Regions from separate parts of the Ensifer sp. ENS06 genome, predicted to be linked through region 3. Evidence: riboswitches for the same ligand, from Rfam matches in the RefSeq annotation. Region 3 holds a riboswitch; each other region holds the start of a gene.

Region 1 (9,950 bases), on a different contig from region 3:
TGCTGCAAGGGCTCCTATGGACAAGGCCGTCAGTCTCAACAGGCATGTCCTCAAGTCATTCTCCTTGTGCAAACGGCGTTCTTGCGTCGTCCTGCAGGACTTTTGCGCGGGTACAGTTCGGCTGCCCGCAGCGAATGAATTTCGCCGACAGCGACTTTTGCGTGCGCCTTGCATATCGTTCAATCGATGTGGGGACAAGCTATTGGGGGGACGGGCGACACGGAGCGCAAGGTGCGGGCCTCTGGCGGCGGCCACGACATACAGATGATCGCCCTCATCGCTGAGGCGTCGCGAGAGGGACAGAGGACGTTGCATGTTTGTTGATTGAACGGTGTCGTTGGCGCGCCTCCCACCCTCCGTCATGCTCGGCTCAAGCCCAAGCATGACGGAGGAGGAGAGCCTTGGCGATCGCCGCTTCCGCTTCCGAGGCGGGAGGCGCAGCCCTGAGTGAACTGAAGGGGCCGTGACTGGCCCCTTCAACGAGTCTCTGTCGTCTACTCGGCCGCGCCAGCCGCCCCTTCCACCGGCATATAGAGGTCGCCGCCCTCGCGGTATTTCGCGGCCATTGCCTCCAGGCCTTCCTTCTGCGCTTCTGCGCGGATGTCGTGCGAGATCCGCATCGAGCAGAATTTCGGGCCGCACATGGAGCAGAAATGCGCGACCTTGTGCGCTTCCTTCGGCAGTGTCTCGTCGTGGAAGTTACGGGCCGTCTCCGGGTCGAGCGAGAGGTTGAACTGGTCCTCCCAGCGGAATTCGAAGCGCGCGCGCGACAGCGCGTCGTCGCGCACCTGGGCGGCCGGATGGCCCTTGGCGAGATCGGCGGCATGGGCGGCGATCTTGTAGGTGATGACGCCGACCTTGACGTCGTTGCGATCGGGAAGACCCAGATGCTCCTTCGGCGTGACGTAGCAGAGCATGGCGGTGCCGAACCAGCCGATCATCGCCGCGCCGATGCCCGACGTGATGTGGTCGTAGCCGGGCGCAATGTCCGTCGTCAGCGGTCCGAGTGTGTAGAACGGCGCCTCGCCGCAGACGGCGAGTTGCTTGTCCATGTTCTCCTTGATCTTGTGCATCGGCACGTGGCCGGGGCCTTCGATCATCACCTGACAATCCTTGGCCCAGGCGATCTTGGTGAGCTCGCCGAGCGTTTCGAGTTCGGCGAATTGTGCCGCGTCGTTGGCATCGGCGATCGAGCCGGGGCGCAGGCCGTCGCCGAGCGAGAAGGAGACGTCATAGGCGCGGCAGATGTCGCAGATTTCCTCGAAATGCTCGTAAAGGAAGCTCTCGCGATGGTGATGCAGACACCACTTGGCCATGATCGAGCCGCCGCGCGAAACGATGCCGGTGACGCGATCGACGGTGAGCGGGATGTAGTGCAGCCGGACGCCGGCATGGATGGTGAAATAGTCGACGCCCTGTTCAGCCTGCTCGATCAGCGTGTCGCGATAGACTTCCCAGGTGAGGTCCTCGGCAATGCCGTTGACCTTTTCCAGCGCCTGGTAAAGCGGCACGGTGCCGATCGGAACCGGTGAGTTGCGGATGATCCATTCGCGGATGTTGTGGATGTTGCGGCCGGTCGAAAGGTCCATGACGGTGTCGGCGCCCCAGCGCGTCGCCCAGACCATCTTTTCGACCTCTTCCGCCATCGACGAGGTGACGGCGGAGTTGCCGATATTGGCATTGATCTTCACCAGAAAATTACGGCCGATGATCATCGGCTCGGATTCCGGATGGTTGATGTTGGCAGGCAGGATCGCGCGGCCGCTGGCAATTTCCTGGCGCACGAATTCGGGTGTCACGTGATCGGGGATGTGGGCGCCGAAGCTCTCGCCGTCGCGGACTTTCGCACGCGCCGCGTCGCGGCCGAGATTTTCGCGGATCGCCACGAACTCCATTTCCGGCGTGATGATGCCGGCGCGGGCATAGGCAAGCTGGGTCACTGCGCGGCCGCCCGTGGCCTTCAGCGGCGCATGCTGGAACGGGAAGGTCGGTGTCAGCCTGTCGCCGCTCACAAAGCCGTTGTCCTCGGGGCGGACCACGCGTCCCTCATAGGTTTCCACATCGCCGCGGTCGACGATCCAGTTGCGGCGCAGCCGCGGCAGGCCGTCCTCGATGCGGATCTCGGCGTCGTCGGCGGTGTAGGCGCCGGAGGAATCATAGACCGTAACCGGTTGCTCGCCCGACGTCGGGTGGAGCGCAATCTCGCGCATCGGCACGCGGATATCCGGATGAAGCACGCCCGGCTTGTGGATCTTGCGGGAGGCGGGAAGCGGTCCTTGCGTGACCGTGAGGGCTGCGGGTTTGGTGGCAATATTCATGACGAGGCTCCAAGTTTGCAATTGGAGACCCAGTTCTGATGCCGGAAAGATGAAAGACGCTCCGCCAGATGCTGGACGCACGGAATCCTGGCTTCGATATCTGCACCGTCCCTACGCCAGTATGAACTGGATCAGGTTCAACGGGTCACTGCGCCACAGCCGGCAAGCCGGCCATCCAGCAGAATCTCAGCCCCTTGCGGGACCCCCCTGGTGAATGCCTAGATCATAGCCATCGATCGGCCCGGGTCGTCAAGCGTGAATTCGCCTGCCGACAAAGATGCACCTATTGCGTGTGGTGACGGATTCGGGTTTGACGCTAGCGGCCGGCCTTTTCCGGTGCGGCCCGCTCGGCGTAATCGGCACGGTTGATGCCGTGGCGCTGGAGCTTGTCGTAGAATGTCTTGCGCGGAATGCCGAGCGCCTCGATCGTCGCCTTGACGTCGCCGCGCTGAGCCCGCAACACCTCTTTCAGGATCTCCGCCTCGTAGCGTTCGAGCCGTTCCGGGAGCGCAAATCCAGGCTGTTCGGCGGGCGCAATCGGCTGTCCCAGCGGACCTTCGACACCAAGCGCCACGCGTTCTGCAAAGTGCGAGAGCTCGCGCACATTGCCCGGCCAGGCATGCGTCATCAGATGTCTCTGCACGGCCGATGTGACCACAGGCGCGTCGCGCTTGAAGCGCTCGGCCGCCCGGGTCAGGAAGTGCGAGAAGAGCAGCGGGATATCGTCTCGGCGTTCGCGCAGCGGTGGGATCGACAGCGTTACGACATTCAATCTAAAGTAGAGGTCTTCCCGGAAATCGCCGCGCTGCGCCGGGTCGCCAAGATCGATTTTGGCAGCCGCGATGACGCGGATATCGACCGGACGAACCTGGTTGGTGCCAAGCGGCGTGATTTCGCGCGCTTCCAGAACGCGCAGCATCTTCACTTGAGTCGCCGGTGGCATCGCCTCGATCTCGTCGAGGAACAGCGTGCCGCCGCTCGCATGCTCGATCCGGCCGATGCGCTTCTTCAAGGCGCCGGTGAAGGCGCCCTGTTCGTGGCCGAAGAGTTCGCTTTCGATCACCGTTTCGGGCAGCGCCCCGCAATTCAGCGCCACGAAGTTGCCGTTGCGGCGTCGGCTCCAATTGTGGAGCAGCGTCGCCACCACCTCCTTGCCGCTGCCCGTCTCGCCGGCGACGAGCACGTCGACATCGGTATCGGCAATGTGCCGGATCGTCTGGCGCAAACGTTCCATGACCGGCGTCTGGCCGATCAGCGGCAGGCTGTCGCCGGCCGTCTCGGCGGCCCGTTTCAGCGCGCGGTTTTCCATCACGAGCCGGCGTTTTTCCAGCGCGCGATGCACGCTCTGCACCAGCCGGTCGGCGGCAAAGGGTTTGGGGATGAAGTCGTAGACGCCATCCTGCAGCGCCTGCACTGCCATCGGGATGTCGCCATGGCCGGTCACCAGGATCACCGGCAGATCCGCGTCGAAAGCTTCGATGCGGCGGAAGAAGGCGAGGCCGTCGATGCCCGGCATGCGGATATCGCTGACGACGACTCCGTCGAAATTCGCATCCAGCGTCTTCAACGCTTCGGCAGCGCTGGCAAAAGGGGTAACGGCGAGGCTGGCGAGTTCCAGCGTCTGCGTCATCGCCTTGCGCAGGTGGTTGTCGTCGTCGACGAGATAGACGGTCGGCTGCATCGCTCAGGCCCTCTTCAGGCGAACCGTGAAGACGGTGCCCCTGTCGCTGGTTTCGACGGTGATATCGCCGCCATAGTCGGCGACGATCTCCTTGGAGATGGCAAGGCCGAGGCCGAGCCCTTCATCCTTCGAGGTGTTGAACGGCGTGAACAGATCCTCGTGGATGTGCAGGGGAATGCCTGGGCCGTTATCGGCAACGACGAGCAAAACCGTACCCGAGGGACCGTCCTCGCAGCGCACGCGGATCTCGGCGCCGCTGCGCGTGCCGAGCGCTTCCAGGGCATTTTGCAAAAGGTTGATCAGCACCTGCTCGAGCCGGATGCGGCTGCCGAGGACGCTGAGGCCATTTTCCGGCAGGTCGATGACGATCGCATCCATGCGGCCGGCAAAGCGGCTGCGCAGCAACATCATCGCCCCCTCGATCACGTCGCGCATGGGCGTCGGCTCGGCGACGAAGCGGCCCTTGCGAGCGAAGCTTCTGAGTTCGTCGGTGATGGTGCCGACCCGATCGGTCAGTTCGGCGATGCTGACAAGGTTCTCGACCGCGGTCTGCTGCTGGCCGCGTTCGAGGAAGGTGCGGGCGTTGTCGGCATAGGCGCGGATGGTCGCGACCGGCTGGTTGATCTCGTGGGCGACGCCGGCCGCCACCTGGCCAAGGATCGCCAGCCGGTTCGCCTGAACCAGTTCCTGCTGCACCGCCTGCAGCTTCTCGCCAGTACGCCGGTGGTCGGCGATCTCCGTTTCGAGATGATCGCGGGCAAGGCTGAGGTCATGTGTGCGCTCCGCCACGCGGGTCTCCAGCTCGTCGCGCGCGGCGCGATCGCGCGCAGACACCAGCGCCAGCGTCTGGCGGCGGCGCAGGAGGACCGCGGTAAAAGCGAGCAGCGGTGCGAGGAGGGCCAGGGCAATCAGCCGGGCCTCGCGGGTTGCCGCCGAGATCGCGCCATCGAGCGGTGCTAGCTGCTCCAGCCGCCAGCTGGTGGTCGGAACCATGGTTTCGACCCGGAGGAACCGACGTTCGCTGTCGCCCGGCAACAGTGCGCGCAACTCGCTGGAGCCATCGCTGGTCGGCTCGATGTCGCGGAAGGGCAGCGGCAGCAGCGAGGCATCGCCAAATTGCAGGCTGTCGCGGATGGCGGCGACGCGGTCGCGTGGAATTGTTCTGGTCGTCATGAAGCGCCAGGAGGGGAAGCTGGTGATCAGCACGATGCCGCGCCGGTCGGTGACGTAGACCGGCTTGCCGGAGGCGAGCCATTCGGCTTCCACATCGTCGAATTCGAGCTTGGCGACGACGACGCCGATCGGGCCGTCAGGACCCTGGACCCGACGCGAAATGTAGAGGCCCGGCCGCTTGCTGACGTTGCCCATGGCGAAATGCTCGGCCTTGCCGTCGCGCATCGCCATGCGGAAATATTCGCGGAAGGCATAGTCGTTGCCAACGAAACTCGTCGGCTCGCGCCAGTTGCTGGCAGCGACGGCGACGCCATCGGGGCCGATCACGTAGATGACAGCGGCGTCCGTGTTGGTCGCCAGCGCCTGCAGCTTCTCGTTCAGCCGTTGCAGCGCCTCTGTGCCGCGGGTCGAAAGGGCTGCCATCACCTCGACATCGTCGGCCAGCACCAGCGGCGTCGAGCGTTGGCGTTCGAGTACGGCGCGCAGCAGCGAGGCCTTCAGATTGGCATCGATCCGGCTTTGGGCATCGACAGTTTCGAGCGCCTGGCTTCGGCCGTACTCGCCGGCAAGCAGGAGCGCGGCGACAAGCAGCGCGACGGCAAGGCCGGCAAAGACCAGCCAGGTGCGGCGCATCGACTGGTCGAGATCTGCCAGATTGAGGGGGGCGGACAGGGCGTTGAACATGGCCCAATTGTGCATTTTTTCGCTCAGTCTTCCAGATGGCTTGTGCGGAAATCCGCTCAACTCTTTGTGCGCACCGAGCCGCCTGCACAAAACATCCTCATCAATTCAAAGGCTTGGTTCCTGCCGCGGCCAACTGGCACGACCGTTGCAAATGACATCCTCATGACAGCCCGCGCTGTCGCGCATCGGAAATTGACCCGGGAGGCCCGGCATGACGCCGGACTGGGTCCAGTGGAGGATCTCATGATTATCGAACAATCCGCGGAACCGCGCGGCAAGACACCTTTCTATCGCCATCTCTATGTCCAGGTTCTGGTGGCGATCGCCGCCGGCATCCTGCTCGGCCATTTCTATCCGTCGCTCGGCACCGAGCTGAAGCCGCTCGGCGACGCCTTCATCCGTCTCGTCAAGATGATCATCGCGCCGGTCATCTTCCTGACAGTCGCGACCGGCATCGCCGGCATGACCGATCTTGCCAAGGTCGGCCGCGTCGCCGGCAAGGCGATGATCTATTTCCTGACCTTCTCGACGCTCGCGCTGATCATCGGCCTGATCGTCGCCAATGTCGTCCAGCCGGGCGCCGGCATGCACATCGATCCGGCCTCGCTCGACGTCAAGGCGGTGACCACCTATGCCGAAAAGGCGCATGAGCAGACGATCACCGGCTTCCTGATGGGCATCATCCCGACGACGCTCGTCGGCGCCTTTGCCGATGGCGACATCCTGCAGGTGTTGTTCATCTCCGTGCTCTTCGGTCTGTCGCTTGCCATGGTCGGCAAGAAGGCAGAGCCCGTCGTCGACTTCCTGCACGCGCTGACGCTGCCGGTCTTCAAGCTCGTCGGCATCCTGATGAAGGCCGCCCCGATCGGCGCCTTTGGCGCGATGGCGTTTACCATCGGCAAATACGGCGTCGGCTCGATCGCCAACCTGGCGATGCTGATCGGCACCTTCTACATCACGTCCTTCCTCTTCGTGTTCGTCGTTCTTGGCGCGGTCGCCCGCTACAATGGCTTCTCGATCGTTGCGCTGATCCGTTACATCAAGGAAGAACTGCTCCTGGTGCTCGGCACGTCCTCGTCGGAAGCCGCTCTTCCGGGTCTGATGAGCAAGATGGAAAAGGCCGGCTGCAAGCGCTCGGTCGTTGGTCTGGTCATCCCGACCGGCTATTCCTTCAACCTCGACGGCACCAACATCTACATGACGCTGGCCGCGCTCTTCATCGCCCAGGCGATGGATATCCCGCTGTCGCTCGGCGATCAGGTGCTGCTGCTTCTCGTCGCGATGTTGAGCTCCAAGGGTGCTGCCGGCATCACCGGCGCCGGTTTCATCACGCTGGCTGCGACGCTTTCGGTCGTCCCGGCGGTGCCGGTCGCCGGCATGGCGCTGATCCTCGGCATCGACCGCTTCATGTCGGAATGCCGCGCGCTCACCAACTTCGTCGGCAATGCGGTCGCCACGATCGTCGTTGCGAAGTGGGAAGGCGAACTGGATGAAGCGCAGATGGCCGCGGTCCTTGGCGGCCGTGCGCCGGAGGCGCTGCCGCAGCCGGCCTTGCAGCCGGCGGAATAAGTTTGCCTCCCAAGGCATGACTGCAAAAAAGCAGTCCGAACGCGGTCCGTGGCAACACGGGCCGCGTCGTCGTTTTAGCTATTGGCCGCTCAACGTCATCTTCGACGTTTCAGGCGCACCGGCGTTCAGGTAGGCCACGAAGTCCCGGAGCATCGGAACTCGGCGCGGGCGGAAGCTTTCCTCCGTCATCGTGACATCGACGATGCGATCGACGCGGAACTTGCGGTAGTCCTGGCGCAGGCAGCACCAGGCGAGCAACACCAGCATCCGCTCGAGATACACGATCGCCAACGGCAGGATCTTCCGGTCTGTCCGCTGCTGGTCCGCGTCGACATAGGCGATCACCACTGCACGTTCCTGCCAGCAGGCTTCGCGCAGAAGGCTGACATCGGTGACAGGCGGGTTGCGGCGCTCGAAGCGATAGACCTGTGAAGCGGCATGCAATGCCTGACGCTGCAGCCTGTCGGGCAGTGTCGCCGTTATCTTCGAAAGCACGGCGCCCGCTGCGGCCGCGAGATCCGGCTCGCCCATGTGCTGCACCTCGGCAAGGCCGAGCACCAGCGCCTCGATCTCCAGGCGGGTAAAGGTTTGCGGCGGCAAGGCGATATCCTCCGTCAGCCGGTAGCCGAAGCCGCGCTCGCCATCGATGACGGCGCCGGCGGCGCGCAGGCTGTCGATGTCCCGATAGAGCGAGCGCAACGACACGCCGGTTTCCTCGGCAAGGCGGGCCGCCGTTACCGGGGAGGGGAGTGTGCGCAGCGCCTGGAGCAGGCAGAACAGACGATCACTACGGGCCATGGATGAAAGATAGACGAACCCTACTGACGAAAACTGGCAGTTGGCCGACTGTATAAGATCCGCATCGCCAAACGCAACCGAGGATCCAGACTATGCTGACACTCTTTCACGCCCCGCGCTCGCGCTCGTCGCGCATCATCACCCTGCTTCGCGAACTCGATGCTCTCGACAAGGTGGAAGTCGAGATCGTCGACATCACTCGCGGTGACGGCAGCGGTCGAAAGGATCCGGCGAACCCGCACCCGGAGGGTAAGGTGCCGCTGCTCGTTCATGACGGTGTGGTGCTCTGGGAAACCATTGCGATCATCCAATACCTGACCGACCTCTTCCCGGAAAAGAGGATGGCGCCGCATGTTGGCGATCCGCAGCGTGGCCGTTATCTCAGCTGGCTTGCCTGGTATGCCGGTGTGGTCGAGCCGGTGCTGATCGCGCAAGCCGCGGGGGTTTCGCACCCCTATTTCGACGCCACCTTCCGCGGCCCGACAGAGATGGCGGCACGCCTGGAAAACGCGTTGAAGGACAGTCCCTATCTGATGGGCGAGCACTACTCGGCGGCCGACCTGCTCTTGCATTCGCCCTTCGCCTGGTATCCCGCGGCAACACCGGATAGCGCCGTCATCAAGGACTGGGTCGAGCGCTGTGGCGCGCGGCCGTCGCTACAATGGACCGCGGATTTCGATGCCCGGGTGGCAGCGGTAGCCTGACGGCGCCGGCAACGCGCCAACTCCGCCCCGGTTCCGGTCCGAAGGGGGCATGGTGGCCCAAGGCTATTTTCGCTTGAGATTGATCTCGCTCGTGACGATCCGCTTGCCGGAAGCGGGATCGACGTCGATCGTCTTCAACTGCATCCCGTTGGTGCCGACCTTGCGTAAGGTCAGGTCGGCACTGCGGTCGCCATTGACTTCCTTCGCCCATCGAATGGTGAGGTTGATCGCATCGCCGCGTCGTGTGCCGTTGAGCCCGGCGCGGCCGCCGCGGGGGCCGAGATAGGAGCCGCTATAGGTGGACCCGGTAAAGCGCAGCTTCGCGTCGATGGATCGCGAGATCAGCAGCATGCCGCGGCAGACGCCCTCCATCGATAGAGCCGCGTCGCTCGCCTTGGAACTGAAGTTGCAGGAAATGTTCATCGGCGACATGTGAGCACGGATGCGCACCGTTCCGGTGCCTGCCCAGTTGCCGCCAAGGGTCTTCAAGAACGCGCCCTCGTCTGCCCGTGAGGCACTCGTGGACGGCAAGATGAGTGCGGCCATCAGGAGCCATCGCCACATGCCTTGCACCTCCCATTTGCGTGGATGCTGCAACACCCCGTTGCCGCACATGAGCGTCAACGCAACATGTGGCGGCGAAGTTCCTCATTGGCTTCTTTATCTGGCCGGATCTTACGATCGATCAACAACCGGGCACGCATCCGGGCAGCCATCAAAATGTGATCCCTGGCGCTGTTGTATCAGATTTGCCTGCACGTGCGGTGCTGTTTTCAATTTCCCGTATTAACGTTGTTCTCTGAAACAGCGTCTCGTCGTCCCCATCCGTAAAAACGGGTAAAGACTTCGTTACCTTGTAAGTATAGACCTCGATCTGCGCTGTCTGTCCGATTTAGCTATTGGCCGCCGGGGCGGGAGGGGGACTGGTTTATGTTCGGTGTTACGCGCTTTTTGCCTTTTTCAACCGATCCGGGTGCCCGGGTCCGCCTAAAGGCACCCGCCAGCCACCGGTTCATTTCACGC
Region 2 (9,950 bases), on a different contig from region 3:
CGCAATCGCATCCTCGAAACCGAGCTTGCGCTGCGCTGCATTGTCGGCGCCCGGATTGCCCTCGAGGATCACGACCTTACCGCCGGCGCCGAGATCCTTGGCGAGCGCATCACCGACCATTTTGGCGCCGCCTCGATTGTCAGGGCCGACGAAGGCCAGATCGACACCGGCATCCTTCTTTGCCTGCTCGTCGAGCGAAACGTCGAAATTGATGACGACAATACCCGCATCCATCGCCTTCTTCAGCGGCGCGACCATTGCGCGGGAGTCGGCCGGCGCAATCACGATCGCATCGACGCCCTGGGTAATGAAGTTCTCGACGCCATTCAGCTGGCTCTCGAAGTCGGTCTCGTTCTGCATGCCGATGGCTTTAAGCTCGTAGTCGCCACGCTTCTGCGCATGTGCTTCGGCGCCTTCCAGCATGTTCTTGAAGAAGTCGTTTGCAAGCGACTTCATGACGAGGCCGACGACGGGTTTATCGGCAGCCATGGCAAGTGTCGGCAATGCGGTGGCAACGGTAAGTGCGACGATAGACGCATACAGGGAAAATTTCATGGGTTCTCCTCCGGTGAAAAGATGGTCCTCCAACCATCAATGAAACGTTTCATCACATGAACATGCGTGGCCCGCTTCGACCTTTAGAAGATAGAAAGGCGGTATCACTGTCAATATGAAACGTTTCATCACTGAGAAATTTATGCTGGAAGCCGCTACCGGTTCGCGGCATTCTCTGATCTAAGAGGAAGGCCAGCTGCCGTCGGGCGGATCCGCGGTTGCTGGCGTAAGACTTTGATCCGTTGCATGATTTTTCCCTCCTGATCGATGCAGCGAACGTGACAGGGAGCCGACCGTTTGAACCCGACGATCAAGGATGTTGCCCAGCGCGCCGGGGTGTCCGTCGGCACGGTTTCGCGTGTGCTTGCCAAGAACAAGACGGTGAGCGAGGACATCAGGGCGAAGGTCGAAGCAACGATCGACGCGATCGGCTACCGACCGAACATTCTCGGTCGCAGCCTCCGGCTCGCCAAGACCGACATTATCGGCCTCGTCGTGCCTGACATCACCAACCCCTTCTTTGCCGAGCTTGCCAAACAGGTGGAGATGTTGGCTTCCGCCGAAGGCTACTCGGTGCTGCTTGCCAACACCCATGACGACCCGGACGCCGAGAAGCAGCAAATTGAAACCCTGCTCGGACGGTTGCCGGCCGGGCTGATCCTCGTTCCCGTCAGCAACAGCCTCGCCGATGGATTGGCGTCGCGCACGCGCACGGTGACCGTCGACCGGCCCTTGAGCGGCCATGCGCTCGTCTCCGTCGACAATCGTCAGGGCGGTTATCTCGCCGCGGACCACCTGCTTTCGCTCGGCCATCGTCGGCTTGGCTATATCAGCGGTCCGGGCACGACCGAAGTCTCCGGCGAGCGCCGCGGCGGTTTCGTTCAACGGCTCGAGGAATTCCAGAAAAGCCACCCAGGCGACTACGTTCCGCCGCAGATCGTCGAGGGGCACTTCGACTACCGCTCAGGTGAAGAACTTGGTAAGCAGCTGCTGACGCAACCCGTAGCAAGTCGCCCGACTGCGATCGCCACCGCCAGCGACCAGCAGGCAATCGGCTTGCTGCGCGCCGCCGACGACATGGGGCTTCGGGTCCCGAACGACCTTTCGATCGTCGGCTTCGACGACATTCCTCTGGCTTCGCTGGTGCTGCCGCGGCTCACCACCATTCGCCAGCCGATCGACGAGATCGCCCGGCTGGCACTCGAAGGCGTGCTCGGCAGCCATGCGCTGCAGGAGGAATACAAGCTGCAGCCAATGCTGATGAAACGCGGCTCTTGCGCCGCGCCCTCAACACCCTGACATCACGGCGCGCGCCCCAGGTTACGCGGCGTGGCTGCCGTCGACGCGTCATCAGATCGCGAGCACTGCCGCCCCTCCCGCAAGCCCCGCGCCGGCCGCCGTCAGCAACAGCTTTTCGCCGGAGACGAAGGGTTTTTCTCGGTGCGCCAGCGATAGCGACAGCGGGATGGTCGCGGCCGACGAATTGCCGTAGTCCGAGATCGTGCGCACCGTTTTCGACGGCGCGATGCCGAGACGATCGCAGACGGCGTCGAAAATGCGGGCATTGGCCTGATGCGGCACGAAGCGGCTGATGTCCGGGGCCACGCAGCCGGCGGCGCCCATGGCGTTCACGGCACAGGCCGTCATCATCTCCACCGCCTGCGCGAACATCTCGCGCCCGTCACGCATTGTCATCAGCAGATCCTCGGGCCTGGTGTCGGCGGAAAACGGCCTGTTGCTGCCGCCGGCGGCAATCGAGATCAGATCGTAGCGACTGCCGTCGGCGGCGAGGTCAACGCCGACGAGGCCGGTTTGCGGGTCATCGGACGGCGCGACGACGACGGCGCCGGCCGCATCGGCAAAGAGCACGGCGCTCGCCCGCTCGGCCAGATTGATCCTGCGGCTCAAGATGTTGGCCGCCACCACCAGCACCGGCTTTCCCTGAGCCCGCGCGAAACCATCGGCAAGCGTCAGCGCGTAGAGGAAACCCGAGCAGGCGCCGGCAAGGTCGATCGCACCAGCGTTGGAAAGGCCGAGACGATGGGCGAGCAGGGGTGCTGAAGGCGGCAGCAGGTGATCGGGCGTCGAGGTCGCAAGCAGGACCAGGGCGATATTGGCGGCCGGGGTGCGGGCATCTTCGAGCGCCATTGCGCCCGCCTTTGCCGCAAGCCCCGACAGCGTGTCTTCAGACGCGGCCCAGCGCCGCTCGCGAATGCCGGTGCGGCGCTCGATCCAGCCGGGCTCAAGCCCGAGCGTCGTCTCGATTTCGCCGTTGGCGACACGCCGCTCCGGCACCGCATGGCCGAAACCGACGATCCGGGATGAGCGAACGAGCCTCATAGCTGCCCTGCCCCGAAGAGCGACGCCGCCTCGTCGATCGCGTCATAGGCCCGCCCGAGATCGGCATCGGTGACGCAATAGGGCGGCATCAGGTAGATGACGTTGCCGAGCGGACGGATCAGCAAACCACGCTTGCGGAAAAACGCCCTGAGCTGCGGGCCGACCTCGGCGAGATAGCCGCCGGACGGCACCGTGAGGTCGAGGGCTGTAATGGTGCCGATTTGGCGAACGTCGACGAAGCGAGGATCGTCGGCGAAGCGCGCCAGATGTCGACGCTGGCGCGCGACCAAGGTTTCGATACGCGCGCCCACCGGCTCCTGTCTCCAGACGGCGAGATTGGCAAGTGCCGCGGCACAGGCGATCGGGTTGGCCGTGTAGGAACTCGAATGGAAGAAGGTCTTGCGTCGGTCGACCGAAAGATGCGCCTCGAAGATCTCCGAGGTGCAAAGCGTCGCGGCCAGAGGAAGCGCGCCGCCGGTCAGCCCCTTCGAGGTGCAGAGAATATCGGGCGCGATCCCGGCCTGCTCGCAGGCAAACAGGCTGCCCGTCCGCCCCCAACCGGTCATCACCTCGTCGGCGATCAGCAGGCTGCCATGCCGTTCGGCAATGCGTTTCAGCTCGGACAGCACGGAAGCCGGATAGGTCTTCATGCCACCGGCGCCAAGCAGCAGGGGCTCGATCAACAGGGCGGCAACCTCGCCGGAAGCGCAAGCCTGTTCGAAGGCGTCGAGCGTTGCCTGCTCCCGGCCCGGCTCCGGAAAGGGCAGGCGATCGACGGCGAAGAGCAGCGGCGCGTAGGCGGCATTGAAGACGCCTCTTTCGCCGGCCGACATCGTGCCGATCGTGTCGCCGTGATAGCCATGCTCCAGCACACAGATCCGGCTCCGCGGCTGGCCGCTGTTGTGGAAGAACCCGAGCGCCATCTTCAGCGCGACCTCGACCGCAGTCGAACCGCTATCGGAATAAAACACATGGGAGAGCCCGGGCGGTGCGATCTCGATCAGCCCGCGCGCCAGGTCTTCCGCCGGTGCGTGAGTATATTCGGCGAAGATGATCTGGTCGTAGGTCTCCGTAGCCCTGCGGATCGCCTCCATGATCGTGGGGTGACGGTGGCCGTAGGTGATAACCCACCAGGACGAAATCGCATCGAGGATCGACGCGCCATCTTCGTCGACGAGATACGCTCCTTCGGTGCCGACGATGCGGCGCATCGCCGGTTCGAGGGCATGCTGGGTGAAGGGATACCAGACGGCGGAGCTCTTCATGCCGGCATCCCTCGAAAATCGGCGATGTTGAAATTCTCGGCGAAGGCGTGGCGTAGGCGGTCGGGCGTCAGCGGGTCGAGCCGCGGCAGCCGCCCGAGCCGGCGCACCCCGCCAAGGCGCGCGATGATCGCTTCGCTGTCCTCCTGCGCGTCGCCGATGAAGGCGACGCCGAGAACGGGAATGGCGCGGCGGCGCAGCGCTTCGAGCGACAAGAGGGTGTGGTTGATCGTGCCGAGCCCGGTGCGAGCGCAGACAACCACCGGGATCAGCCAGCGCGCAAAGACATCCGCAAAGACCGTGTGCTCCGTCAGCGGCACCAGAAGCCCGCCTGCGCCTTCGATCACCAGCGGTCGTTCCACCGCCTGCGGGGAAAGATGCTCCGGGTCGATGGTGACGCCGTCGATCCGTGCTGACAGGTGCGGCGATGCCGGTGTTGCGAGCCTGTAGGCTTCGGGCAGGACGCGGTCAGACGACAACCAGCCAAGCCGGGCGACGGTTTCGCTGTCGGTTTCTTCGTCGAGCCCTGACTGCACAGGCTTCCAGTAGCAACCGTCGAGCGCATCGGTGAGGGCTGCGGAAAAGATGGTCTTGCCGATGCCGGTATCGGTACCGGTGACCACAATACGGGTTTTCATGGCCGCTCCTTCGCGATCGCGATCTTCAACTGCTGCAGCATCTGCACGATTGCGGCCCGGTCGACGTTGAGGGTGATGGCGATCCGAAGACGCGCGGTGCCTTCCGGCACCGTCGGCGGGCGGATTGCCCTGACATCGTAACCCTCGGCGCGCATACGGGCGGCGATGCGGACCGCTCGGCCGTTATCACCGATCGGGATGGGCAGGATCTGCGAGCCGCTGCCTTCGATGCCGAGCACCTCGGCGAGCGCCCGGTTGGCGAAAGACCTGAGGCCGTCGAATGCGGCGCGGCGTTCCGGCTCGTCGACGAGGGCGGCGAGTGCTTCACGCACCGCGGCCGCGATGAGTGGCGAGGGCGCAGTCGAATAGATGAAATTGCGGGCGCGGTTGACGATATAATCGCAAAGCACGGCGCTTGCTCCGACCAGTGCGCCGGAAACACCGAGCGCCTTGCCGCAAGTATGCAGCATGACGACGTTCTCCCGGTCCTCCAGCTCAGCGGCGAGACCGCGACCTTCCGGCCCGAAGACGCCGGTCGCGTGCGCCTCGTCGATGACGAGAAAGCCGTCATGCTGCGCGGCAAGCGCTAAGAGGTCAGCGAGCGGCGCCCGATCGCCATCCATCGAATAGAGGCTTTCGACGGCAATCCACGGGCGCCCTGTGCCGCCGGCGCAGCGCCATTGGCCGATCGCATCGGCAAAGGCGTCGATATCGTTGTGCGCTGCCGCAACCGAATCGGCCTTGCTCGCAGCGATGCCTTCATGGGCGCTCGCATGGATCAGGGCATCGTGGACGATGAGGTCGTCGCGCTGCGGCAGCGTCGAAAACAGGGCAGCATTGGCGGCATAGCCGCTGCCGAAGAAGAGCATTCGTTCCGCGCCGAAGAAGGTGGCCGCTTCCGCCTCAAGCGCCTCGTGTTCTTCGTGATTGCCGCGCAACAGCCGTGAGCCGCCGGAACCGACCGGCACGCCGCGCGCGATGGCACTCGTTATCGCCGCCTTCAGCCGCGTCGAAGCGGCGAGCGCCAGGTAGTCGTTCGAGGTAAAATCCAGGCCGCCAGCGGTGGCAAGTGCGCGCCGGCGGCCCTTGCGATCAAGGCCCTCCAGCGTCTTCTCATAGCGCGCAAACAGACCCAGGGTCATTCGGCCGCATCCTGCCTTGCCACCGGAGCCATCGGCTTCAACCCCAGGCGTCGGAAGAGCGCCGCATCATGGTCCTCGCCGGGATTGTCGGCGGTCAGCAGGGTTCCGCCGACAAAGATCGAATTGGCGCCGGCGAAGAAACAGAGCGCCTGCGTCTCGTCGCTCATGTCGGTCCGGCCGGCCGAGAGCCGGACATGCGATAGCGGCATCAGGATGCGGGCAAGCGCGATGGTGCGGACGAAATCGATCGGATCGACGGGCACTGCATCGGCCAGCTTCGAGCCCGGGATCGGGATCAGCATGTTGATCGGCACGCTTTCGGGCGGCACCGGCAGATTGGCGAGCGTCACCAGCATGGAGATCCGGTCGTCGGCGGTTTCGCCCATGCCGAGAATGCCACCGGCGCAGACCTTGATGCCGGCGTCGCGGACATTCGCGAGCGTCTCCAGCCGGTCGGCAAAGCTGCGGGTGGTGATGATCTCGCCGTAGAAGCGTTCGGAGGTATCGACATTGTGGTTGTAGTAGTCGAGCCCGGCCTCGGCGAGCCGCACGGACTGGGCCGGCGTCAGCATCCCGAGCGTCATGCAGGTTTCCATGCCAAGCGCCCGCACACCGCCGATCATGGCGACGATCGCGTCCATGTCGCGGTCCTTCGGGCTGCGCCAGGCGGCCCCCATGCAATAGCGCGTCGCACCGCCGTCGCGCGCCTGTCGCGCCTCGGCAAGCACACGCTCGACCTCCATCAGCTTCGATGCCTTGAGCCCGGTCGGATAGTGGGCGGACTGGCTGCAATAGCCGCAATCCTCGGCGCAGCCTCCGGTCTTGATCGAGAGCAGCCGGCTCATCTGGATGGCGTTGGGATCGAACTGCGCACGATGGACCGTGTGTGCGCGGTAGAGCAAATCGTTGAACGGCAAATTATAGATTTTTTCAGCTTCCGCTTGGGTCCAGCGGGATTCGCCCGCGTCGCCCGGGGTAAAATTAGCGCCAGTTGATAGGGTTCCGTCCAGCATTTCGGCTCGTCCTCCAGGTCATCGCAAACGCGAAATAGATAGAATCTAATATTATCTATAATTTTATCGACCAACAAAGTTCGCAAGCACCCAGATGGAGAGTTTCTGTTCGTACATACCCTTATGGTTGTATTTTTGACCGTGAACGAATCTGGAAACCGCCGACACGGGACAACAATCACCAATCAATCGGTCGCATCTCCCATTTCCGAAATCGGGCGTACCGCACCCGAGAAACAAGGACGAGCCCGGGCTTCTCCGGTATTTTTCGACCCGCTCTGCCCGCCTGACACTCCTCCCCTCAGCACGCCGCCAACGCTTCCGCTTTCTCGTCGCAAAATTATAGATAATTTTCTCGGCAGATGAGATCACATCGCACACGAATGCTGGCTCTTGACAAAAACCGCCCCGAACGGTCAGCTTGGAGCATTCACCAGGGGTGTCCCGCCAAGGGGCTGAGATTCTGCTATGCGGTTTGCGCGGCGCAGTGACCCGTTGAACCTGATCCAGTTCATACTGGCGTAGGGACGGTGCAGACATCGCTGCCGCAAACGTCGCGTTCACGCGACCATTCAACGGCAAGGCGTCCTTCCCCTTCCTTCGCTCGCGAACTGGGTCTCCACAATCGGAGCCTCGGCATGCACACCGCCAACACCATCCCGCTTCCCTCACGACGGCCCGCCCACGCCTCTCGGGAACACTGAGCCATGCGGATCCTCGTCAAAGGTGCCGGCGTCGCAGGGCTCTGTCTGGCGCATGAACTTAGCGCCCGCGGTGTCGCGGTGACGGTTGTCGAGCAAAAACCAGGCTTTGCCGGCGCGGCCTCCTGGTTTGCCGGCGGCATGCTGGCACCCTGGTGCGAACGCGAGAGCGCCGAAGAGGTGGTGCTGACGAAGGGCATCGGCGCCATCGACTGGTGGGACGACGCCCTGCCGGGCGAGGTTTCCCGAAACGGCACGCTTGTCGTCGCCCCGCCACGGGATGCGGGCGAACTCAAGCGCTTTGCCTCACGCACCTCCGGCTTCGAATGGCTCGACGCCGCCGCGATCGAACGGCTGGAACCGGCGCTTGCCGGACGTTTCCGCGAGGCGCTGTTTTTTCCCGGTGAGGCGCATCTCGACCCGCGCCGGGCGCTGAGCCGGTTGCGGCAGAAGCTTGTCGATCACGGCGTCACCTTCCTCGATGAGACGAGCGACGATGGCCACCACGATCTCGTCGCCGACTGCGCCGGCGCGGCACGCATCGGCGAAACGCGGGGCCTGCGGGGCGTGCGCGGTGAAATGCTCTACCTGCAGACAAGCGACGTGGAACTGTCGCGGCCGGTCAGGCTCATTCATCCCCGCATCCCGCTCTACATCGTGCCGCGCGGCGGCGGCCTCTTCATGTGCGGGGCTACGATGATCGAGACGGATGACGGCGGACCGATCACCGCCCGCTCCCTCATGGAACTGCTGAACGCCGCCTATGCGCTGCATCCGGCCTTCGGCGAAGCGCGCCTCGTCGAAACCGGCGCCGGCGTCCGCCCCGCCTTCGCCAACAACCTGCCGCGCGCCCTGCGCACCGGGCAGACCATCACGATCAACGGACTTTACCGCCATGGCTTCCTGCTTTCGCCGGCCCTGGCGGCGGAAGCAGCCGACCTCGCGCTTGCGCAGGACCTGAAGGGAGATGCCGCATGAGACTGACCGTCAATGGCGAGGATCACGACCTCGCCGTCACCACCCTCACCGAGCTTCTGGCCGCCCTTGATTTCGAAGGCGACTGGCTCGCCACCGCCGTCAACGGCGAACTGGTGCACCGGGCCGACCGTTCGGGTCATGCGCTCAGCGACCGGGACCGGATCGAAATTCTCTCGCCGATGAAAGGAGGCTGAGACATGCTGACGCTTTATGGACAGGACCTGCGCTCACGGTTGCTGCTCGGCACCGCCCGCTACCCCTCCCCCGCCGTTCTGGAAGATGCGGTGCGATCGTCAGGCACTGAGATCGTCACGGTCTCGCTCCGGCGCGAAACCGCCGGAGGCCGCCAGGGCGGCGCCTTCTTCGAACTGATCCGGGCGCTCGGCGTGCACGTGCTGCCGAACACCGCCGGCTGCCACTCGGTGTCAGAGGCGGTGCTGACGGCCAAGATGGCGCGCGAGGTCTTCGGCACCAACTGGCTGAAACTCGAAGTGATCGGCCACCACGATACGCTGCAGCCCGATGTCTTCGGCCTGGTCGAGGCGGCGCGCATCCTCTCGGCCGAAGGGTTCGAAGTCTTTCCCTACACCACGGATGATCTCGTGGTTGCCGAACGGCTCGTGGAAGCCGGCTGCAAGGTGCTGATGCCCTGGTGCGCGCCGATCGGCAGCGCCATGGGGCCGCAGAACATCCAGGCGCTCAGGGCAGTGCGGGCCAACTTTCCCGATGTGCCGCTGATCGTCGATGCCGGCATCGGCCGGCCCTCGCACGCAACGACGGTGATGGAGTTCGGCTACGACGCCGTCCTGCTCAACACCGCCGTCGCCGGCGCCGCCAAGCCCGCACTGATGGCCGCTGCCTTCGCGGGCGCGATCGATGCCGGCCGGCAGGCCTTCGAGGCGGGCATGCTCGAACCGCGCGATTTTGCCGTCCCTTCCACCCCCGTCATCGGAAAGGCGGTGTTTGCGTGAAACTTGACCCCTTCTATCTCATCGTCGACAGCGCGGATTGGATCGAGCGGCTGGTGCCGCTCGGCGTCAAGCTGGTGCAGCTACGCGTCAAGGATCGTACGGAAGCGGAGATCCGCCGCGAGATCCGCGCGGCCAAGGCCGTTTGCGACGAGCAGGGCTGCCAGCTCATCGTCAACGACTACTGGCAACTGGCGATCGCGGAAGGCTGCGACTTCGTCCATCTCGGCCAGGAGGACCTGGCGGAGGCCGACCTTGCTGCAATCCGCGCCGCCGGCCTGAAGCTCGGACTCAGCACCCATGACGAGACGGAACTGGAGACAGCACTTGCTGCCAAGCCCGACTATGTCGCG
Region 3 (9,950 bases):
CTCGACCGCGATCTCCCCGTCCGTCGCGGCCTTCGCCGCCGGATAGGGCTCGCGCGGGACGGAGGCGTAGTCCGCAAGAAGGGCTTCCTCGGTCGAGTCGAAATCACCGACCCAGACATCCGGCACGATGCCGAGCAATCGGGCATGGCGCATGCCGCCGTCAGCCGCAATGAAGCGACTTGCGGCCAGCTGGTGAGCCAGCCGGTCGGTCAGCGAAAGGGCGCCGCCAAGCAGAATGGTGAAGGTCGATCGAGACATGGCAAAGCCCATAGCGCAAAGGACCGCCGAAGGAAAACGAAGAAAACCGTCGAACGAGCGGTTCTCGATATTTTGGTCAGACCATCAATGCCCCTCGGGCACCGGATCGGGGAAAAGCATGCCGGCATAAATGCCGGGGGTCGAATCCGGAATTTCGACGGCGCCGGCCACCCGCTCGTAGAACTTCGCCGGCCCGACGCCGCCGATAATCGCGTAGCCATAGCCGGCCTCGCGCATCGCCGTGAGGCTTGCAAGCAACAGTGCCTCACCGATCCCCTGCCCGCGCATGCTTTCGTCGACGCCGGTCGGACCGAAGAAGCCGAGTGCCGTTACGTCGTGGCAGGAAAAGCCGACGATCTTTTCGTCATGGACAGCGACGTGCATGCGCGTCGGGGTGGAGGAAAAGGCGGCTTCCGCCTCGCCCGCCCATCCGGCACCGAAAGTCCTTTCGATCCAGGAAACAACCAGGCGGCGCTCCGGCGCCATGGCGCGGCGAATGCTGACGCCAAGGCCAAGCTTCGACTGAGGTTCAGCCGGCAGGGCATAAAGTCGAACAAGCATATCGGGCATGACATTTCCTCCTCGCTGCCGTTGTGTAGCGCAGTTGGCGGCATACGCAAACACGCGCCATTGTGCTGGCCAGGCGTCCCCTAGCTTCGCCGTAAACATCGCTTGCCATGGGACCGAGGCAGCGGTAAATCTCTTGCCGCTCTAACGGGGTGCCTCCCGACCGCATTGCGGCCGGAGGCTGAGAGGCGTCAAAACGCCAACCCGCGGAACCTGATCCGGCTCATACCGGCGGAGGGATTAGACGCGATCGGATCGATACGCCCTTTTCCCATGCAACAACGAACTTTGGGAGAGAGGTCCTCGCCATGTGCAATTCATCGCAACTTAAATTCTTTAGCCGGCTAGCCCTTGCGACGGCCGCGAGCCTTGTTTTCTCCGGCGCCGCGACCGCCGCCGACAAGACGCTGACGGTGTACACCTATGAGAGCTTCATCACCGAATGGGGCCCGGGCGCCAAGGTCGCAGAAGCCTTCGAGAAGACCTGCGAATGCAAGGTCAACTATGTCGGCGTGGCCGACGGCGTCGAGTTGCTCACCCGCCTGAAGCTCGAAGGCGAGGCTTCCAAGGCCGACATCGTGCTTGGCCTCGACACCAACCTCGTTGCGGAAGCCAAGGCAACGGGCTTCTTCGCGCCGCACGGCGTCGAGGCAACCGGCGTCACCGTTCCCGGCAACTTCTCCGACGACACGTTCCTGCCCTATGACTACGGCCACTTCGCCGTCGTCTACGACACCGAGACGCTGAAGACGCCGCCGAAGAGCCTGAAGGAGCTGGTAGAAGGCGACCCGTCGCAGAAGATCGTCATCGAGGATCCGCGTACGTCGACGCCGGGCCTCGGCCTCCTGCTCTGGGTCAAGGCCGTCTATGGCGATGAGGCGGGTGCCGCCTGGACGAAGCTGAAGGACCGCGTTCTGACCGTCACCCCCGGCTGGTCGGAAGCCTATGGCCTCTTCACCAAGGGCGAGGCGCCGATGGTGCTGTCCTACACCACGTCGCCGGCCTACCACATGGTCGCAGAAAACACCGAGCGCTACCAGGCCGCTGCCTTCTCCGAAGGGCACTACATCCAGATCGAAGTCGCCGGCATGACCAAGAACGCCAAGGAGCCGGAACTGGCAAAGCAGTTCCTCGCCTTCATGACCGGTCCGGACTTCCAGTCGATCATCCCGACGACGAACTGGATGATGCCGGTCGCAGCGACCAAGGAGCCGCTGCCGGACGCCTTCGACAAGCTGGTCAAGCCGGAAAACACCTTCCTCCTGCCCTCGGAGGACGTCGCCAAGAACCGCAAGGCCTGGATCGACGAATGGCTTGCCGCCATGAGCAAGAACTGAGGCCGGATTGTTCGCACTGCGCGAAAATCGCATGACAGTGGTCGCCGGGGCAGCCTGCCTCGGCGTCTTCGTACTTTTCGTCGGTCTTGCGATCGTCGCCTTGCTGAGCCAGACGGGCGGCGCGAGCGACGATGCGCTGTTCGACGCCTACATCTGGCGCGTCACCCGCTTCACGCTGCTGCAGGCGACCCTCTCGACGTTGCTGTCGGTGCTCTTTGCCATCCCCGTCGCGCGGGCGCTGGCGCGACGGCCGCAGTTCCCCGGCCGCATCTGGCTGCTGCGCTTGATGGCGCTGCCACTCGGACTGCCGGTTCTGGTTGGCGCACTCGGGTTGATCGAGATCTGGGGGCGGCAGGGTTTCCTCAATTCCGGCCTGCGCTGGCTCGGCCTCGCGCAGCCCGTCAGCATTTACGGCCTCTTCGGTATCCTGCTTGCCCACGTCTTCTTCAACATGCCGCTTGCAGCGCGCCTGTTCCTGGCCGGGCTCGAGCGCATCCCCGCCGAATACTGGCGCAGCGCCGCCAATCTCGGCATGCCGTCACGCGCACTCTTTCGCTTCATCGAATGGCCCGTCCTGCGCGGCCTCCTGCCGGGTGCCGCCGGCCTCGTCTTCATGCTCTGCGCCACCAGCTTCACCCTCGTGCTGACGCTCGGCGGCGGGCCTGCGGCCAGCACAATCGAAGTGGCGATCTACCAGGCGCTGCGTTTCGATTTCGATCCGCCGCGCGCGATCGCGCTGTCAGCCCTGCAGATCGCCATGACCGGCCTGCTGCTGCTCCTGCTTCGTCATCTGGCGACCGAGCCGGAAGAGGGCATGACCGGTGGCCGCACTGTGCGCCGTTTCGATGGCGCGTCAAGGATCGCGCGCCTGAGTGATGGCACCTGGATCACGCTTGCCTTTCTGTTTCTCGGCGCGCCGCTGGTCGCGGTTCTCATCTCCGGACTCGAAGCCGATGTGCTGAAGCTCGCCCGCGATCCGGCGGTGCACCGGGCGCTGCTGACGAGTGCGGCAATCGCGCTCGCCTCGGCACTCGCCTCCGTCACCATCGCAGCCGTGATGATCCGGGCGGCGGCAACCGCCACCGCGCCGCGTCACGCGACGTCGCTCTCCCACGGCTTTGCCGGTGCCATCGGTGCCAGCACCTCGCTGATCCTCTTGGTACCGCCGGTGGTGCTCGGCGCCGGATGGTTCCTGCTTTTGCGTCCCTTCGGTGACGTCGCGCGCTTTGCACCTGCCATCGTCGTTGCGATCAACGCGCTGATGGCGCTGCCCTTCGTCCACCGCATCCTCGCGCCGGCAATGGCGACCCATGCGGCACGGTCCGAACGGCTGACGGCAAGCCTTGGCATCCGTGGTTTTGATCGTCTGCGATGGATCGACTTTCCGGCGCTGCGCAAGCCGCTATCGATGGCCCTTTCCTTCGCCATGGCGCTGTCGCTCGGCGACCTCGGCGCCGTCGCCCTCTTCGGCAGCCAAGACATGGTGACGCTGCCGTGGCTGCTCTATAGCCGTATGGGCAGCTACCGCACCGCCGACGCCGCCGGTCTCGCCCTTTTCCTCGGGCTTCTCTGCCTGATCTTCACCATCCTCGGCACGGCCAATGACAGCCGACCGGAAGGACGCAAAGCATGATCGATCCCGTTCCCGCAATAGAGTTGCGCGATGTCGAGGTCCGTTTCGAAACGGCCAAGCTCACCTTCGATTGCACCATCGCCAACGGTGGCATCGTCGCCGTCGCCGGTGCCTCGGGTTCCGGCAAATCGACGCTGCTCCACCTCATTGCCGGGTTCGAGGATCCCGATCGCGGCGAGGTGCGCATTCTCGGCGAGAACGTTGCCAATCGGGCGCCGGCGGAACGACCGGTCTCGATGATCTTCCAGGACAACAACCTCTTCGCCCATCTCGACGTCGCGACCAACATCGGCCTCGGCATCGACCCGGCGCTTCGGCTGAGCGCAACCGACCGTGAGAAGATTGAAGACGCGCTCCGCCGCGTCGGGCTCGAAGGCTTCGGGAAAAGGCTGCCGCCGACGCTTTCAGGCGGCGAGCGCCAGCGCGTCGCCCTCGCCCGCGCGCTTGTGCGAAAGCGCCCCCTGCTGCTGCTCGACGAGCCCTTCGCAGCGCTTGATCCCGGCATGCGCGCCGGCATGCGCACGCTCCTGCGGGAACTGCACGCGGAGGAAGGCAACACGATCCTAGTGATCACACACCATCCCGAAGACGTGAAGGCCCTGGCCGACGGCGTGCTTTTTCTCGACCAGGGGCGTATCATCGCAAACGACACCCTCGACCGCTTCCTGGCGCGGCGGGACAATGCGGCGATCGACCGCTTTCTCGGCAATACTTGAAGGACGGATCGGATTCTCCACGCCCTTGGCCGATTGCCACAATTTGACCGCGGCGCCATGCGACGCGCGAAATATCCGGCAAGGGCGCGAATATTCCCGCATCCGTTGCCGTGATACCACGGGGCAACTATTTCTACCGAGACAAACTAGGCAGGTGGCGCTGAAATCAGATACAGCAAGACCAGGACTGAGAGGTCGCGGCAGAGCAACGCTGCCGGGCTGAAAAAGTAGGACTTTCAACGCTGTCGTACCACTTGCCCGCAGGATGCGGGCGGAGCGATGGATGGGAACGGGCTGAGGCATGGAGAGGCATACAGTCACACACGACCGGTTCCCGCCGAAGGGCGGACGGCTGCGTGGACGCGCCGTGGTTGCATTGCTTGCGACCACCCTCCTTTCCGCATGCCAATCCGTGATCGAGCAGACCTACCAGCCGACCGTTTCGCCCTCCTCCAATCCGCAGATCGTCGAGGAAGTCCAGAAGAACGATCCGCGGGCGCAGCTGGGCGCGCGCGAACATCCGCGCATCGTCGCAAGCTACGGCGGCGAGTACAAGGACGCCAAGACCGAGCGCCTGGTCGCGCGCATCACCGGCGCGCTGACGGCGGTCTCCGAGAATCCGCAGCAGTCCTATCGCATCACCATCCTGAACTCGCCGGCGATCAACGCCTTCGCGCTGCCCGGTGGTTATCTCTATGTCACCCGCGGCCTGCTGGCGCTTGCCAACGATGCCTCCGAGGTCGCAGCCGTGCTGTCGCACGAGATGGCGCACGTCACCGCCAACCACGGCATCGAGCGTCAGCAGCGCGAGGAAGCCGAAGTGATCGCCAGCCGCGTGGTCTCCGAGGTCCTCTCCTCCGACATCGCCGGCAAGCAGGCGCTCGCGCGCGGCAAGCTTAGGCTCGCGGCCTTCTCGCGCAACCAGGAACTTCAGGCCGACGTGATCGGCGTGCGCATGCTCGGCGAAGCCGGCTACGACCCCTATGCAGCGGCGCGCTTCCTCGATTCGATGGCCGCCTATAGCCGCTTCACGGCGGTCGATCCGGAATCCGACCAGAGCCTCGACTTCCTGTCGAGCCACCCGAACGCGCCGCAGCGTGTCGATCTCGCGCGTCGGCACGCCCGCGCCTTCGGTCCGGAAGGCACCAGCGGCGACCGCGGTCGCGACTATTATCTCGCCGGCATCGACGGCCTGCTCTATGGCGACAGCCCGCAGGAGGGCTACGTGCGCGGCCAGACCTTCCTGCACGGCCAGCTCGGCATCCGCTTCGACGTGCCCGCCGGGTTCCAGATCGACAACAAGGCCGAAGCGGTTCTGGCGACCGGCGCCGGCGACATCGCCGTGCGCTTCGATGGCGTCGCCGACACGGGCGGCCGAAGCCTGACGGACTATATCACCAGCGGCTGGGTCACCGGCCTGAAGCCCGACACGATCCGGCAGATCAGCGTCAACGGCCTGGAAGCCGCAACCGCGCGCGCCTCCGCCGACCGCTGGGATTTCGACGTGACGGTCATCCGCATCGACACGCGGATCTACCGCTTCCTGACCGCCGTGCCCAAGGGGTCGAGCGCACTCGAGCCGACCGCAAACCAGTTGCGCAGCACGTTCCGCCGCATGACGGCCGCTGAGACGCAGTCGCTGAAGCCGCTGCGGATCCGGGTGGTGACGGTCCGGCCCGGCGACACGATCACCACGTTGTCGGCCCGCATGATGGGAACCGATCGTAAGCTCGACCTCTTCCGGGTGATCAATGCGATGCAGGTCAGCTCGACGGTGAAGCCGGGCGACAGGGTGAAGATCGTTTCCGAATAGGATTGAGACAGGCGTAGCTGAAGCACGTTCGGTTGCGAGCGTGAATGCCTGCCATCTGCTAGGCAAGCACGTCGCGAGGCGCCTGAACGGTCACGAACGAAAGCACGCTGCGCCAATCGTCATCGCCAAATTGACAGCGGACAGTACCGCTTCCCGGCGCAATGCGGGGTTCCGGCGAATAGTACGGGCATGGCGGCAGACGGTCGACGTCAGGCGGTCAATGAATGCCTGCGGTCAGCGCCGGCGCTCGCGTCGCCAAGGCCGCCCGGAGCTTCTCCAGCGCCCGAGTTTCGATCTGCCGCACACGTTCCTTGGATATGCCGAGATCGATGCCGAGCTCTTCGAGCGTCGCTCCTTCTTCCGTCAGCCGCCGGGCGCGGATGATGCGCATTTCGCGCTCCGTCAGCGCGCACAGCGCGTCGCGCAGCCACACACGAGCCCGTTCGCCGTCGATCATCTCGCTCACCTGCTCGTCCGGCAGCGGCGCGTCGCTGGCGAGGAAATCCAGCCGTTCACCGCCATCGGAATCACTGCCGCCGACCGGCGCCTGCAGCGAGGTGTCGCTGCCGGAGAGACGTGCATCCATCGTCTGCACGTCGGCGATGCTGACGCCGAGGGCAGCCGCAATCTCCTCATGCATAGCCTGCGATGTAAGCTGCCTGTCGCCCTGGGCAAGCCGGGCGCGAAGACGCCGAAGGTTGAAGAACAGGGCCTTCTGCGCCGAACTGGTGCCACCGCGGACGATCGACCAGTTGCGCAGGACATAGTCCTGCATCGACGCCCGGATCCACCAGGTGGCATAGGTGGAGAAGCGGACCTCGCGGCTCGGCTCGAAACGGGCCGCCGCCTCCAGGAGACCGATATGGCCCTCCTGGACGAGATCGCCCATGGGCAGGCCGAAATTGCGAAACTTCGCGGCCATCGAGATCACCAGACGCATATGCGACATGGCGATCTTGTTGCGGGCTTCCTGATCGTTGTCGTTTCGCCAGGCTTGCGCCAGCTTGTGCTCCTCGTCGCGCTCGAGATAGGGCGCCTCCATTGCGATCTTGATCATCCGCCGGTCTGCAGTGAGAGTCTTCATCGATCACTCCGTGACTGGCGCCGGGCGCCATTGCGTGTGAAGTCCAAAAGGCCGGACGGATGCAGTGTCCGGCAGCAGGGGGCGTCTCGCGCCGCGATGTCGAAACTTGAAGAAACGACGCGGCGCCCTAACTTCGAAGTCACGAACCTGAACGGTGACGGGATCACAGAAGCAAGATCGCCCGGCGCGAAAGCGGCGCGCTTCTGCCGGCCTTTATAAATGCGCCCGGACGGCAAAAGTTCCATGCGATCAAAGAAAAAGCCCGGCGCGATGGCCGGGCTTTTTGGAAGTCTCAGTGCAGTCGGACAGCTTATGCAGCTTCGTCCTGAGCGTCGTCTTCGTCGATCGCCTTGCCGCGCTTCGGACCCTTGCTGAGGTTGGCCTCGACGAGGCGAACAGCTTCGGTTTCCGACATCTTGTTGACGGCAGCGATTTCGCGCGCCATGCGGTCGAGGGCAGCTTCGTAGAGCTGGCGTTCGGAATAGGACTGTTCCGGCTGGTTTTCGGCGCGGTAGAGATCGCGCACGACTTCCGCGATGGAAATCAGGTCGCCGGAATTGATCTTGGCATCGTATTCCTGGGCGCGGCGCGACCACATGGTGCGCTTCACGCGAGCCTTGCCCTGCACAACCTTCAACGCGCGATCGACGAAATCGGTTTCGGAGAGCTTGCGCATGCCGATGCTGACGGCCTTGGCCACTGGCACTTTCAGGCGCATCTTGTCCTTCTCGAAATCGATGACAAAAAGCTCAAGCTTCATGCCGGCGACTTCCTGCTCTTCGATCGCCACGATCTGGCCAACGCCGTGGGCCGGATAGACGATCGATTCACCGGTCTTGAAGCCCTGGCGTGTCGAAGATTTTTTCTGCTGGGTCGTCATTCGTTTCAAAAACTCCCTGTTTCGCGCCGGCCATTCTGGCCGGGGCCGGGTCAGTGAGGCCCGGGATAGACGGGGATACCGCCGGGTGGGTACATCCTGGTCCGTCCAAGGAATGCAAACAGCCTCATAAAATGCGGTCACAACAGAGCAACGCCATGTTGCGTACTAGGGAGAAACCGCGTTTTGGAGATCGTTTGCTTTCGTGATGGTTTTCGGGCGCGCAAAAACACCCTCTGTGGATCAGTAGAAGGAACCTATCACAAAAAAGTGCCGAAATCAATAATTTGCTGCATGGCAGCCATCAAGCCACCATTCTCGCAACTGCGAGCGCGGCTCGTGTTTTCCCCAGCTTTGCGCCCCGGGGGCAGCTTTGCTTCGTCAGCCTCGACGAACGGCGGCGACCGCTTCGTCTCAGTCGCCCTGGCCCGGCTCGGTCGAGAAGAACTTCTCGTACTTGGCTTCGACGCCGTCCATCTCCTTCGCTTCCGGCATCGGATCGCGCTTGACGGTGATGTTCGGCCACTTCGAAGCGAAATCCGCGTTCAGTTTCAGCCACATATCAAGACCCGGCTCGGTATCCGGCTTGATCGCCTCGGCAGGACATTCCGGCTCGCAAACGCCACAATCGATGCACTCGTCGGGATGAATGACGAGGAAATTCTCACCCTCGTAGAAGCAGTCCACGGGGCAGACTTCGACACAGTCCGTATACTTGCAGCGAATGCAATTGTCGGTCACGACATACGTCATGAGGTACTCCAGCCAATGCTCACGTTTGATGGCAGACGGCAATCAATGGTGATGCTCGTCGTCCGCGCATGCTAGGAATGTCCGGCGCGCATAGCTGCCGAAGCAAACCCGATGCACCCAACGTGGGTCTGTCAGGTAAAGGCTTTATGGACCCTTTGCAAGAATATTCAATGCGCGAAACGCCACGGCAAAGGCAGAGTTTTCTAAAGGCTGTCGCGCAAAAGCGCGTCGTGTTTTACAGCCAGCGGCGGGCAGGGTTGGCGGCGCCCATCAGTCCTCGCGCGGATCGAAATCGGGCTTTAGCCGATCGGTTTCCCGCCGCTCCTTCTTCGTCGGCCGGCCCGCTCCGCGCTCGCGCGTGGCAAGCTCGTAGGCCGACAACTTCTCCTTCGGCTGCTCTGGCGTCAGATCGTCGTAAAGCAGACGCGCTTCCTCATAGGGACCTCGCCGCTCACCCGGGCCCACGACCCGAACGATCAGACTGCGCCGGTCGAGCGCAAGTTCGAGCATATCGCCCGTCTTCAATTGAAACGACGACTGCGTCACGCGCTCGTCGTTGACGGCGACACGGCCACCCTCGATCGCCTTTTGCGCAAGCGATCGGGATTTGATCAGCCGCGTGAAAAACAGCCACTTGTCGAGACGCTGGCGCGATGCCGGGTTGGACGCAGGCTGTTTTTCCATGGTCTACCTTACTTCTTCATCTGCTCCTTGAGAGCAGCAAGCTTGGCGAAGGGCGAATCCGGATCCACCGGCTTTTCGCGACGCGGCGGACGCGCCTCGAATTTGCCCTGACCCGGCTTGCCGCCGCGGTCGTGACGATCATGACGCTCGCCGCGATCCTGACGCGGGCCGCCTTCCGGCTTGCCACCGTCATGGCGCTTGCCACGCGCCTGCTGACCACCCTTACGC

The links. A riboswitch is a leader RNA that binds a small molecule or an ion and turns the genes downstream of it on or off. The one in region 3 is predicted to bind thiamine pyrophosphate.
Region 1: linked by a shared signal. The riboswitch ahead of thiC (phosphomethylpyrimidine synthase ThiC) and the one ahead of thiB (thiamine ABC transporter substrate binding subunit) in region 3 are both predicted to bind thiamine pyrophosphate.
Region 2: linked by a shared signal. The riboswitch ahead of thiO (glycine oxidase ThiO) and the one ahead of thiB (thiamine ABC transporter substrate binding subunit) in region 3 are both predicted to bind thiamine pyrophosphate.

What each region holds. Positions count from the first base shown of each region.
Region 1 covers NZ_JACVBC010000003.1:578,617-588,566, forward strand. Annotated here, with positions in the region: gene IB279_RS37680 (hypothetical protein) at 1-39, opposite strand, end outside; gene thiC (phosphomethylpyrimidine synthase ThiC) at 495-2,318, opposite strand; TPP riboswitch at 2,409-2,537, opposite strand; gene IB279_RS16220 (sigma-54 dependent transcriptional regulator) at 2,635-3,999, opposite strand; gene IB279_RS16225 (ATP-binding protein) at 4,003-5,871, opposite strand; gene IB279_RS16230 (dicarboxylate/amino acid:cation symporter) at 6,100-7,425, shown strand; gene IB279_RS16235 (YafY family protein) at 7,504-8,223, opposite strand; gene IB279_RS16240 (glutathione S-transferase family protein) at 8,316-8,927, shown strand; gene IB279_RS16245 (hypothetical protein) at 8,991-9,491, opposite strand; gene IB279_RS16250 (hypothetical protein) at 9,560-9,730, shown strand.
Region 2 covers NZ_JACVBC010000003.1:437,693-447,642, reverse strand. Annotated here, with positions in the region: gene IB279_RS15640 (sugar ABC transporter substrate-binding protein) at 1-555, opposite strand, end outside; gene IB279_RS15635 (LacI family DNA-binding transcriptional regulator) at 853-1,854, shown strand; gene IB279_RS15630 (beta-ketoacyl-ACP synthase III) at 1,906-2,895, opposite strand; gene IB279_RS15625 (adenosylmethionine--8-amino-7-oxononanoate transaminase) at 2,892-4,160, opposite strand; gene bioD (dethiobiotin synthase) at 4,157-4,795, opposite strand; gene IB279_RS15615 (8-amino-7-oxononanoate synthase) at 4,792-5,937, opposite strand; gene bioB (biotin synthase BioB) at 5,934-6,950, opposite strand; TPP riboswitch at 7,376-7,496, shown strand; gene thiO (glycine oxidase ThiO) at 7,658-8,629, shown strand; gene thiS (sulfur carrier protein ThiS) at 8,626-8,823, shown strand; gene IB279_RS15595 (thiazole synthase) at 8,827-9,600, shown strand; gene IB279_RS15590 (thiamine phosphate synthase) at 9,597-9,950, shown strand, end outside.
Region 3 covers NZ_JACVBC010000008.1:192,307-202,256, reverse strand. Annotated here, with positions in the region: gene IB279_RS25020 (thiamine diphosphokinase) at 1-258, opposite strand, end outside; gene IB279_RS25015 (GNAT family N-acetyltransferase) at 343-828, opposite strand; TPP riboswitch at 964-1,082, shown strand; gene thiB (thiamine ABC transporter substrate binding subunit) at 1,134-2,162, shown strand; gene thiP (thiamine/thiamine pyrophosphate ABC transporter permease ThiP) at 2,170-3,795, shown strand; gene thiQ (thiamine ABC transporter ATP-binding protein) at 3,792-4,511, shown strand; gene IB279_RS24995 (M48 family metalloprotease) at 4,813-6,324, shown strand; gene IB279_RS24990 (RNA polymerase factor sigma-32) at 6,542-7,408, opposite strand; gene IB279_RS24985 (CarD family transcriptional regulator) at 7,719-8,288, opposite strand; gene fdxA (ferredoxin FdxA) at 8,700-9,038, opposite strand; gene IB279_RS24975 (RNA-binding S4 domain-containing protein) at 9,309-9,722, opposite strand; gene IB279_RS24970 (helicase-related protein) at 9,731-9,950, opposite strand, start outside.